Regions from separate parts of the Chryseobacterium sp. P1-3 genome, predicted to be linked through region 2. Evidence: riboswitches for the same ligand, from Rfam matches in the RefSeq annotation. Region 2 holds a riboswitch; the other holds the start of a gene.
What was found. Region 2 has a riboswitch for S-adenosylmethionine ahead of HX13_RS07220 (SusC/RagA family TonB-linked outer membrane protein). Riboswitches for the same ligand answer to the same signal wherever they lie in the genome.
Positions count from the first base shown of each region.

Region 1 (5,666 bases), 150 kb from region 2:
TTCAATTCCTCTTTCTTCCTGTAGCTCATCGATCGCAAATAAAGCTGCTTTAGCATTGAGTGTATCAAAGATGGTTTCTACCAAAAGGATGTCAGAGCCGCCATCTAACAGAGCTTCACACTGCTGTTTGTATGCTACCCGCAATTCTTCAAAAGTAATAGCTCTGTATCCCGGATCGTTAACATCAGGACTTAAGCTTGCCGTTCTGTTGGTAGGTCCGATAGATCCTGCTACGAATCTTGGTTTATCAGGATTTTTTGCTGTATATTCATCACAGGCTTTTCTGGCAATCTTTGCGGATTCATAGTTCAGCTCATAAACGAGTTCTTCCATGTGATAATCTGCCATGGCAATCGTAGTTCCTGAGAATGTATTGGTTTCAATGATATCGGCACCGGCCTCCAGGTATTTTTTATGAACTTCTTCTATAGCCTGAGGCTGTGTCAGGGAAAGCAGGTCATTATTTCCTTTCACCGGATATTTCCAATCTTTGAAGCGTTCACCACGGTAATCTTCTTCCTCGAACTTGTACCGCTGAAGCATGGTACCCATTGCCCCATCGAGGACGAGGATACGTTCATTAAGGGCTTTGTTTAGTGATTCTATATTGGTCATAGTCTCTTGTTTTGATGAGAATGGCAGGACTGCGTCCTGTTTTGTGTTAAATCGCCCCTTCGGGGCTCTCTGTCTGATTAATCTAATGCCTGTTTTAAGTCTGCGATAATATCATCTATATTCTCTAAACCAACTGAACAACGCACCAGGCCTGCTGTAATTCCTACTTCGTTTCTTTCTTCATCAGTCAGTTTCGAGTGTGTTGTAGATGCCGGATGAGTGACGATTGTTCTTGTATCCCCGAGGTTTGCAGAAAGCGAGCACATTTTTATCTTATTAAGAAAGTTTCTTCCGCCTTCTATCCCTCCTTTAATTTCAAAAGCGACAATATTACCTCCAAGCTTCATTTGTTTCTTAGCTATCTCGTAGCTCGGGTGAGATTTCAGGAACGGATATTTTACCAGTTCTACATTGGGGTGGCTTTCCAGAAATTCTGCTACTTTCAATGCATTTTCACAGTGTTTCTCCACACGGATCGCCAATGTTTCCAGGCTCTTTGATAAAACCCATGCATTGAAAGGTGATAATGCAGGCCCGGTATTTCTTGCAAAGAGATAAATTTCCCTGATCAGTTCCGCTTTTCCTACTGCTATGCCTCCTAGCACTCTTCCCTGTCCGTCAATCAGCTTCGTCGCAGAATGTACAACAACATCCGCACCATATTTAACGGGCTGCTGAAGATAAGGAGTTGCAAAACAGTTATCTACAATAAAAATAAGATTATGTTTCTTTGCAATTTTCCCGAAAAATTCCAGATCCAGGATTTCAATGGCCGGATTGGTAGGGGTTTCGAGGTATAGGACTTTTGTATTGGGTTTAATCAGTTTTTCAACGTTTTCTGCATCTTCGGCTTTGAAATAGGTTGTTTCGATATTCCATTTCGGAAAATACTTCGTAAACAATGTATGGGTAGAACCGAATACCGACTGACAGCTTACGATATGATCTCCTGCGCTTAACAATGCGGCAAATGTTGAATAAATAGCAGCCATTCCTGTTGCAAATGCATATCCGGTTTCTGCTCCTTCCATTTTTGCGATCTTCTCTGTAAATTCTGTTACGTTCGGATTAGAAAAACGGCTGTAGAGGTTTTTAGGTTTTTCTTCTGCAAAACTCGCTCTCATATCTTCAGCATCCTGAAAAATAAAGCTGGATGTAAGATATAGCGGAGTAGAATGTTCATCAAACTGTGTTCGCTCCGTTTGTGTTCTTATTGCTGATGTTTCAAAATTTTCCATATAGTTTTAATTTGTCAATTTACCAATGTAGCAGTCTAACAATATAACAATGAGATTCTTCATTTTGCCCAGAACGGTAATAACCATCATTGGTACACTGTTATATTGCCAGATTTTTACATTAGTTTTTATTTTGTTTCACTTACTCTCAAAATATCTCCGAATACGCCTCTTGCTGTTACCTGTGCTCCCGCTCCGGCTCCCATAATCACGATAGGATTTTCTCCATAGCTTTCTGTATAAATCTCAAAAATGGAGTCTGAACCTTTTAGCTGTCCCAATGCTGAAGTTGCCGGAACAGAAATCAGCTGCACATCCAGTTCTCCTTTGTCTTTCTGCAAGTCTCCATGTAAATCACCAACATACCTCAATACATGGCCGGGCTCTTGATTTTCTTTGATCTTCTGATATTCTTCATCCAGTTCTCCAAGTCTCGAAAGAAATTCTGATTTTGAAACGGAAAGTAAGTTTTCCGGAACAAGGTTTTGAATATGGATATCTTCAAACTCATTGATCAGGTCCAGTTCTCTTGCTAAAATCAATAATTTTCTGGCTACGTCGTTTCCGGACAGATCTTCTCTTGGATCCGGTTCGGTGTAGCCTTTTTCCAGAGCTTCGTTAATGATGGTTGAGAATTTATCATCTCTCAAAGAGAAATTATTAAAAACATAACTTAGTGTTCCTGAAAATACTCCTTTGATCCTTGTGATATTTTCTCCTGAAAGGTGCAATAATTTAATCGTATCAATTAATGGCAAACCAGCTCCAACATTAGTCTCGTACAAATAACGTCTGTTATTTTTGTTCAACGTATATCTTAGTTTACGGTATTCTTCAATAGGAAGTGTATTGAAAATTTTATTGGAAGAAACCAGGTCGAAACCATTTTCCGCCAATGCATGATAATTTTTAACAAAGTCCTTGCTTGCCGTGTTATCTACAACAATGAGATTTTCCAACTGATTTTCTTTTGAGAAACTGATCAGCTCTTCAATATTGGAAGGTTTTTCTGCCGCCAGCACCTCATCATTCCATTGGGTATCAAACCCTTTTTTATTGAAAGCTATTTTCTTTGAATTGGCTACAGCCACTACCTTAAGGTCTATATTTTTACGTTTTTTAATTTCATCCGAAGATTCCAGCACCTGTTCTATGAGTGTTTTTCCAACGTTTCCATGTCCAATGATTGCCAGATGAACAGTTTTCGGTTTTTTGAAAATTTCGGATTCTATAATATTTTTAGTTTTCTCATCCTGCGATGATGTAACAACGATATTTACTCTATTTTCACCGGCCACTTGATTTAAAAGCAACGGAAAAACGTTATTTCTGGCCAGTTCGGCAAATACTTTATTGAAGTCTTCTGCTACAAAACCAATAACAGAAACATTATTAATACTATATATCTGGGATACTTTACCTGATTTTCTTTCTTCTTCAAATTCATCAATAAGGCACGTTACAGCTTTCTCTGCATCATTTTCATGTACTAATATGGAAATTCCGTTTTCTATGGCCTGCTGAGAAATTACGCCTACACTGATGCGCGCCAGGGTCAGCGCTTTAAAAATTCGTCCGTCAATTCCAATTTCGCCTAAAAAATCTTCTCCTTCAAATTTGATGATTGATCTGTTCTTCAAAAAATTTTATTTCGTTAGCATTTTTCATTACTATAAAATGTTTTTTATGATATTGTTTAATTGTTGATATTCCATTAGGAAGGCATCATGCCCATGTACAGATTGGATCTCGTGATAAGAAATATTCTTTTTTTTTCCTTTTTAGATTTTCAAAACACATCCGTATTTCAGAAGCGGGAAAGAATAGATCGGTATCAACGGAGATCATGTGCATTCGTGCTTGTATTTTCTCCAATGCTGATTCATCAGTATTAATATTCATCAGTAAATGATTCATCAGTTTATAGGCTTTTAAACTAAATCTTTCGTTTAAAGCATTACCATGATAAATAAGCCAGTCTTCTGATTCTAACCTTTCTTTTTCCTGATTGTATTTATTTTGAAATCTGTCGTTAAGTGATTGTGGAGTTCTGTAACACAACATGGCATGAATTCTTGCTTTTTGTAATGGCTCATCTTTATCATTCAATAAAAATTTCTGAACCAGACATTGTGCATGGAGCCAGTCGTGGGTTCTGTGATCGCAGGCTATGGGAATAAAAATTTCGGCCAGTTCGGGTTGCTTGGCAAGCATCTCCCAGGCAATTCCTCCTCCTAAGGAGCCTCCAATAATGGCATACACGTTTTTGATATGCAGTGCTTCCAGCCCTTTCAGAAATATACCGGCGATATCTGAAGGAGTGAAATCTTCATAATTTTCAATTAAAAAATGATCGTAACCGTTTCCGGGAATATTAAAACACAGAACAGTGTATTTTTGGGTATCTATCACCTGATTTTCTCCGATCAATTGCTTCCACCATCCTTTTTCTCCTGAAACATTGGAATTTCCGGTAAGGGCATGGTTAATCAAAATAATGGGGGCAGTAAACAGGTCTTTCCCGAAAAGCTCATAACTCAACGGGATATTATATTCCTTATTGGAATTGGTTTGATACGAAAGATTAATATAGTTTAGTTCTGTTTTCAATTCTATTATTTTAATACAATTGAAAATGCCACAGGAAATGGCTGAAAGAACTTCAGTAAGTTATCTGTCCAAAATAGTTTTGGTAGAACGTAGCACCTTCTTTGCTTTCACAAAGGGTTGCTAAGGTTTCATAGGGTCTAATCCCTCAACCTTTCTTGATAACATTTTCAATATTTGAATGAACGAATGGTGCAAAGGTAATTCTTTTCTTTGAATTTCAAAAAAAAAATAATTTAATATTTAAAAAATGCCTTAAATACAAGTATTCCAAGTGCATATTAATAATTCTTCAGATGAAAAGAATTGGAATTATTTTCCAAAAAAACTAACTTCGTATGGAAAATGATGATATATGACTGCCGAAAAAGAAAGATTACAAGATACCAATTGGAAAAACTGGGGACCTTATGTAAGCAACCGGCAATGGGGAAATGTACGGGAAGATTATAGTCCCAACGGAAATGCCTGGAATTATACCAATCATAATAATGCGGAAAGCTATGCATACCGGTGGGGAGAAGAAGGTATTGCCGGAATTTCTGATACAAAACAACTTTTATGTTTTGCCTTTTCATTCTGGAATAAGAAAGACAAAATGGTCAAAGAACGTTTCTTTGGATTGAGCAATCCCCAGGGTAACCATGGGGAGGATATCAAAGAAATTTTTTATTACCTGGATAATACACCTACGCATAGCTATATGAAAATGGTGTATAAATACCCTATCAATGCATTTCCTTATGATGATCTCCTTACTGAAAACGGAAGACGCAGTAAAAAGGAACCTGAATATGAACTATTCGATACGGGAATTTTTGATAATAATGAATATTTTGACATTTTCATTGAGTATTGTAAGGCCGATCATAATGACATTCTGGCCAGGGTTACAGTTTACAACAGAAGCCAATCTGATGCTCCCATTGTTATGGCTCCTACAGCCTGGTTCAGGAATAACTGGAAATGGGGTTACAACACTTATAAAGCAGAAATGAATGCTTCTCACGACGGATGTATCAATGTTAATCATGACAGTATTTCAATCAAAAAGATCTATTCCCGAAATTTGAATGCACAAAGTGTATTTTGTGATAATGAAACCAATACTCCAAAACTATATGGTGCCCCTAAAACAGAAAACACCTATTATAAAGATGGAATCAATGATTTTATTATTCATCAGGGCAATACGATAAATCCTGA
Region 1 covers NZ_JPEQ01000005.1:221,025-226,690, reverse strand. Annotated here, with positions in the region: gene HX13_RS07990 (homocysteine S-methyltransferase family protein) at 1-615, opposite strand, end outside; gene HX13_RS07985 (O-succinylhomoserine sulfhydrylase) at 693-1,853, opposite strand; gene HX13_RS26290 (ACT domain-containing protein) at 1,982-3,493, opposite strand; gene HX13_RS26285 (alpha/beta fold hydrolase) at 3,579-4,463, opposite strand; SAM riboswitch class I at 4,521-4,628, opposite strand; gene HX13_RS07970 (MGH1-like glycoside hydrolase domain-containing protein) at 4,816-5,666, shown strand, end outside.
Region 1: linked by a shared signal. The riboswitch ahead of HX13_RS26285 (alpha/beta fold hydrolase) and the one ahead of HX13_RS07220 (SusC/RagA family TonB-linked outer membrane protein) in region 2 are both predicted to bind S-adenosylmethionine.

Region 2 (5,666 bases):
AGTGTAGAATGGATAAACCTATGTCAGGGCAATGCAGCAGTGTATACTATCAATTGTGAACCTGTTGTCAATGGAAATTTTTATGCAGGTTCGCCCGCTGTAGGTTCCGTAAGGATTAAGGTGACAGTGAGTAAGCCTGGTAAGTATAAAATTAATACTGATACAGTCAATGGAATTAGTTTTAACGCAGAAGGGTATTTTGAAAATACGGGGGAACAATATGTTACCCTTTCTGCTGAAGGGACTCTGCTACAGGCAGGAACCTACACATACTCTATTGTTACGCCGGCGGGCAATGAAAGCTGTACTTTCGCTGTTACAGTAACGAACCTGCCGTCCGAAAGGGTAGTGAAAATACTTTCGATCATTCCTGACGCCTGGAACGGGACTTTATCCACAGATTCTCATGGGAGATATTCATCTGTAGCCAGATCTAAGCTTAACAATCCCAGTAATTTCGGACCCAATGGAAGGGTGGTAATTTCCAACTTTATTTTTAATACAATCAATATACGGACTGCCACTCCTGCTGAATTGGCTCAGGCAATAGATAATGCGGACATTATCTGGATTGGTTATGTATACACCAGCTACTTTTCTGACCAGGCTATTGCTGTTCTGAGGCAAAAAATCCAGGAAAAGAAAAAGTTTTTTATTATTGACGCAGAACACCAAAGTCTTACTCCTATCAATAAGCTGAATTTAGGATATACAGCACAATATATTAACAGTCAAAGACCGGGTTCCTTTTATACGACAGGCTCACAGGGGCCAAATACCGGGATATTTGGTAACCTTCCTGAAAATACCAGGCTACAAACCAACCGCTATATGGGACGGATCACACAATATCCTGCTACTGCCAGGGTATTTATGAAAGACAGTGCCGGTAAAGCGGCTGCAACTCTGGATGATAATTTACTGGTCTATACTGATGTTAATTTATTTTATAATTATGAATCTACTGATAAATTTTACAATGAAGGAGCGGGTTGTTCGGAAAGCTCTAATGCGAGGATGTTCTGTAATATATTCAGTATCGCAGTTGATTACACCAGATAGGATGTTATTTGCATTAATCAACGATCAATGAAGCTGTAGGACAATACTTTTCAATTATTTAAATAATTATATCCGATAAATGGCACTCAGGTGTCATTTTTTTTTTTCTCTTTGTGATTTTGAGTAATCTATAATGATATTTGTCATATTTGCTAAAATTGTAAATTTCGTAACTGCTTATTTTAGTGGTGTTTGTTATAAAATTAAGTTAATTTTTAAAAATTTAACATGAAAAACAATAAGTCTACTTGTTTTGTGGACTAAATATTTATAGCTTTGCAACTATATTTCGATCGGCTTATAAAGAAAGATGGAGGGAACTGACCCTGTGAAGTCTTAACAACCTGCGTTATGTAAGGTGTTACATTCAGCCTTTTAAAGGGAAAATAAGCATTTGGTTTATCGTATATTTCGATGCCCTTTGCTGATTATTCTGCAAAGGGCAAAAATTTTATATATGGTAAATAAAATTGATTATGATTAGAGAAAAATTAATTAATTATACAATTTGGATCCCATCAGCGGCGGTATTTTTTTTAGGAGTTACCGGGATTAATGGACAGAGTTCGGGACCTAAAAAAGATACTCTTCATGAAAAGGAGATTGATGAAGTTGTAGTAGTTGCTTATGGAAAAGCAAAAAGAACAAGCTATACAGGTTCTGTAGCAACTATTTCCAGTGATAAAATCAACAACAGGCCCGTCACCAATATCACCAAAGCGTTGGAAGGCCAGGTACCGGGAATCCAGACAACAAGTTCTTCCGGACAACCCGGAGCCACATCTACAATCCGGATCAGGGGGATTGGCTCCATCAGTGCCTCCAGTGATCCTCTTTACGTAGTAGATGGAATTCCTTTTGACGGAAACCTAAACGCCATCAGCCCCAATGATATTGAATCCATCAGTGTATTGAAAGATGCTACAGCAAGTGCCTTGTATGGTTCAAGAGGAGCCAACGGGATTATTATCATTACCACGAAATCCGGTAAAAAAGGCGAGGCCAGGGTGAATTTTAATATCAGCCAGGGATTCTCCGGCAGAGCAGTGAAAGATTATCAACAGGTAAGTACGGATCAGTATTTTGAACTTTACTGGGAAGCGATGAGGAACGGCTATCAATCAGGTAAAGTATCAGCACAGCAGGCTGCACAAATGGCCACTGATAATATAGTTTCAGGTGCAGGGCTTTCTATTAATCCTTACGGGGCCGGTTATCCTAAACCTGTAGGTACAGACGGAAAATTGTTGCCCGGCGCAAAAGCTTTATGGAATGACGACTGGCGGGATATTTTGCAAAGAGTAGCTTCCAGGAATCAGGTGGATCTTGATATTAGTGGCGGAAGCGAAAAAAGTAACTATTTCTTTTCACTGGGGTATCTGGATGATAAAGGAATGGCGATTGAATCCGGGTTTAAGAGATATAATACCAGATTAAAACTCAACTCAGAAGTTAAAAAATGGTTGAATGTAGGGGTGAATTTGAGCTATACCAATAGCATTCAGCAAGCTCCACCTTCATCAGATTCAAAATCCAGTAACATCATCCAGGCGGCAAGGGTAATCCCTTCTTTCTATCCTTATTATGAAAGAAATCCTGATGGATCGTATGTGTTGGATGCTGCAGGAAACAGAATTTATGATTTTGGAAAGTACAGGCCTACAAGTGCTCTTCAGAATCAAAATGCTGCTGCTACCTTGCCTCTTGATAAGAATGAAAATAAAGAAGACAACTTTTCAGGAAAAGGGTTTCTGGATTTTACCTTCCTGCCGGAGCTGAAGTTCAGATCAAGTTTTTCCGTTGATCTGGTTAATTACAACGGACATTATTATTCTAATCCGCTTATCGGACAAGGAAGTGAAACAAACGGTTCTGTAACGAAATCCAACAGCAGGACGTTGTCATATACTACCAGTAATATTTTAACTTTTGATAAGAAATGGGGTAAGCATCATTTTAATGTTTTAGGAGGGCAGGAATTTTATAAATATGATTATCAGACAATTTCCGGTAGCAGAACTCAGTTCTCCCTGCCTTATTATTATGAGCCAGATGGAGCTGCTTTATTGGGAAGCTTCAGCGGGAATAGTGATAAGGTAAGCCTCCTGAGTTTCCTGGGAAAGGTGGAATATGATTTTAATAATACGTATTTCTTATCCTTTTCAGGAAGGGCGGACGGATCTTCAAGATTTTCTCCGGATAACAGATGGGGGAAATTCTGGTCTGTAGGAGGTTCATGGAAAATTTCAAATGAAGAGCTGATTAAAAACCTGAATGTATTTAATCAACTAACACTCCGTGCAAGCTATGGAGGACAGGGTAACGATAAGTTGTTACGCCCTAATGGCTCACCTCTTTATTATGCTTACCAGGAATTGTACAGGTTTTATAATAACCTGGGTGAAGCAGGAACTGTTTTAGAAAAAGCAGCTACAGCTAATGTGAAGTGGGAAACCAACTTAAATTTGAATGTCGGACTGGAGTTTGGAATTCTTAAAAACAGGATTAAAGGAAATATTGAATATTTTAAAAGACAAAGCCAGGATCTGTTATTTAATATGCCGGTTGCGCCGTCATTGGGGATCAGTGATTTTCCTGCCAATATTGGGACCATACAAAATACAGGTTTTGAATTTTCATTATTCACAACTCCCGTTAAGAAAGATGATTTTCAGTGGGACCTGGATATTAACCTGAGTACTCTGAGTAATAAGGTTACCAGGCTTCCGAAAGGTTCTATCGTAACGGGAACCAAATTACTGCAGGAAGGTGGATCTGTCTATGATTTCTATATTCCCGAATGGGCCGGGGTGGACCCAAGTAATGGAAAGCCTTTATGGAAAACGATTTCTCAGGATGCCAACGGAAATACTATTGAAGGAACCACATCTGAATATGCAAAAGCAACAAGAACCTTACAAGGATCTGCATTACCTAAAGTAACAGGAGGAGTAAGTACGAACATCATCTATAAAAACTTTGATTTCTCAGCATTGCTTACTTTTAAAATAGGGGGGAAGATTCTGGACACAGATTATACTTCACTGCTTCATAATGGAAGTGCAGGAGGACGTGCCTGGAGTGTTGAAATGCTGAACAGATGGACTCCGGACAATCCTTACACAGATGTTCCCGCTTTAAGTACCACTACCAATAACTGGACTTCTACTTCTTCGAGGTTTTTATACTCAGGAACATATGCAAGGCTTAAAAATGTGAGTTTAGGATATACTCTTCCTGCCGATTATTTTGAAAAAATCGGGCTTAAGAAATTCAGGATTTATATCCAGGCAGAAAACCTTCTCACATTTTATAAACATAAAGGAATGGATCCTGAGCAGGCCTTGGATGGTACCACCTATTACAGATATCCTGCTATGAGAACAATTACTTTCGGCCTTCAGGCGACTCTTTAACTTTAAAATTGAAACAATGAAACAATTAAAATATTTATCTGTTAGTCTTTTGGCATTATGGTCGCTGGCCAGCTGTGAAAGTGAACTGGATACGGCTCCTACCAACCAGGCCAATGATGTTGAGGTTTTTAAAACAGCAGAAAGTGCAGAGACGGTTATTAATGGAGCATGGGCAAAATTCAATGATGACGGAACTACCTATGCGAATATCGGTTACTCTACCGTTTTGAGGACAAGTGATGCAATGGGAAGTGATGTAGCGGTATTGACCAATAAATATGGTTTTGCATCTGCTTACGCATTCACCGAGATGGTGAATAGTACTACAAGCCGTCCGTTGTTTATCTGGTCATTATTGTATTCCACCATCAACAATATGAATAATGTTCTTGCGAAAATAGATGGTACGGAGGGCAGCCAGGAAAAAAAGAACCAGGTGAAAGGCCAGGCAAAAGCATTGCGTGCTTTCTGCTACCTTAATCTGGCCAGTTTTTATCAGTTTAGTTATCTTAAAGATAAAACAGCCCTGACCGCTCCTATTTATACTGAACCTTCTACTATAAACTCAGTAGGGAAGAAAAAAGCAAGCCTGGAAGAAATTTATACTTTGATTAAAAGTGATCTTACGGATGCGGATCATTTATTACAAGAGTATACAAGAAATAATAAAGATAAGATCAACCGTTCTGTAGTCAATGGACTATTAGCCAGAACATACCTGAATACCGGGGAATGGGCAAAAGCTTCAGCTGCTGCAAAAATTGCAAGAGAAGGTTTCCCTTTGATGGCTCCGGAAAAATATAAAGAAGGGTTTAATGATATTAATAATGCAGAATGGATCTGGGGACACGGGCAGACACAGGAACAGTCGGATGCAAGCTATGCTTTTCATTATCTGGATGTGTCTTCTTCCGGAAGTTTTTTATTACAGCTTTATGGCGGATCCTTACTTTAAAGATCTGTTTGATACGAATGATATCCGGTATCAGCTGTTTTCATGGGATGGCCTTAAAGGAAGGGAAGGACTGTTGAGATATGCCAAATTTAAATTCAAGCCTACTTTGATTGCGGATATTGTATACATGAGGTCGGCGGAGATGTATCTGATTGAAGCTGAAGCAGAAGCAAGAAACGGAAATACATCACAGGCAGTAGCTGTTTTAAACCAATTGAAGACGGCAAGAAAAG
Region 2 covers NZ_JPEQ01000005.1:71,893-77,558, forward strand. Annotated here, with positions in the region: gene HX13_RS07215 (hypothetical protein) at 1-1,062, shown strand, start outside; SAM riboswitch class I at 1,358-1,455, shown strand; gene HX13_RS07220 (SusC/RagA family TonB-linked outer membrane protein) at 1,539-4,478, shown strand; gene HX13_RS23755 (RagB/SusD family nutrient uptake outer membrane protein) at 4,495-5,433, shown strand; gene HX13_RS23760 (RagB/SusD family nutrient uptake outer membrane protein) at 5,414-5,666, shown strand, end outside.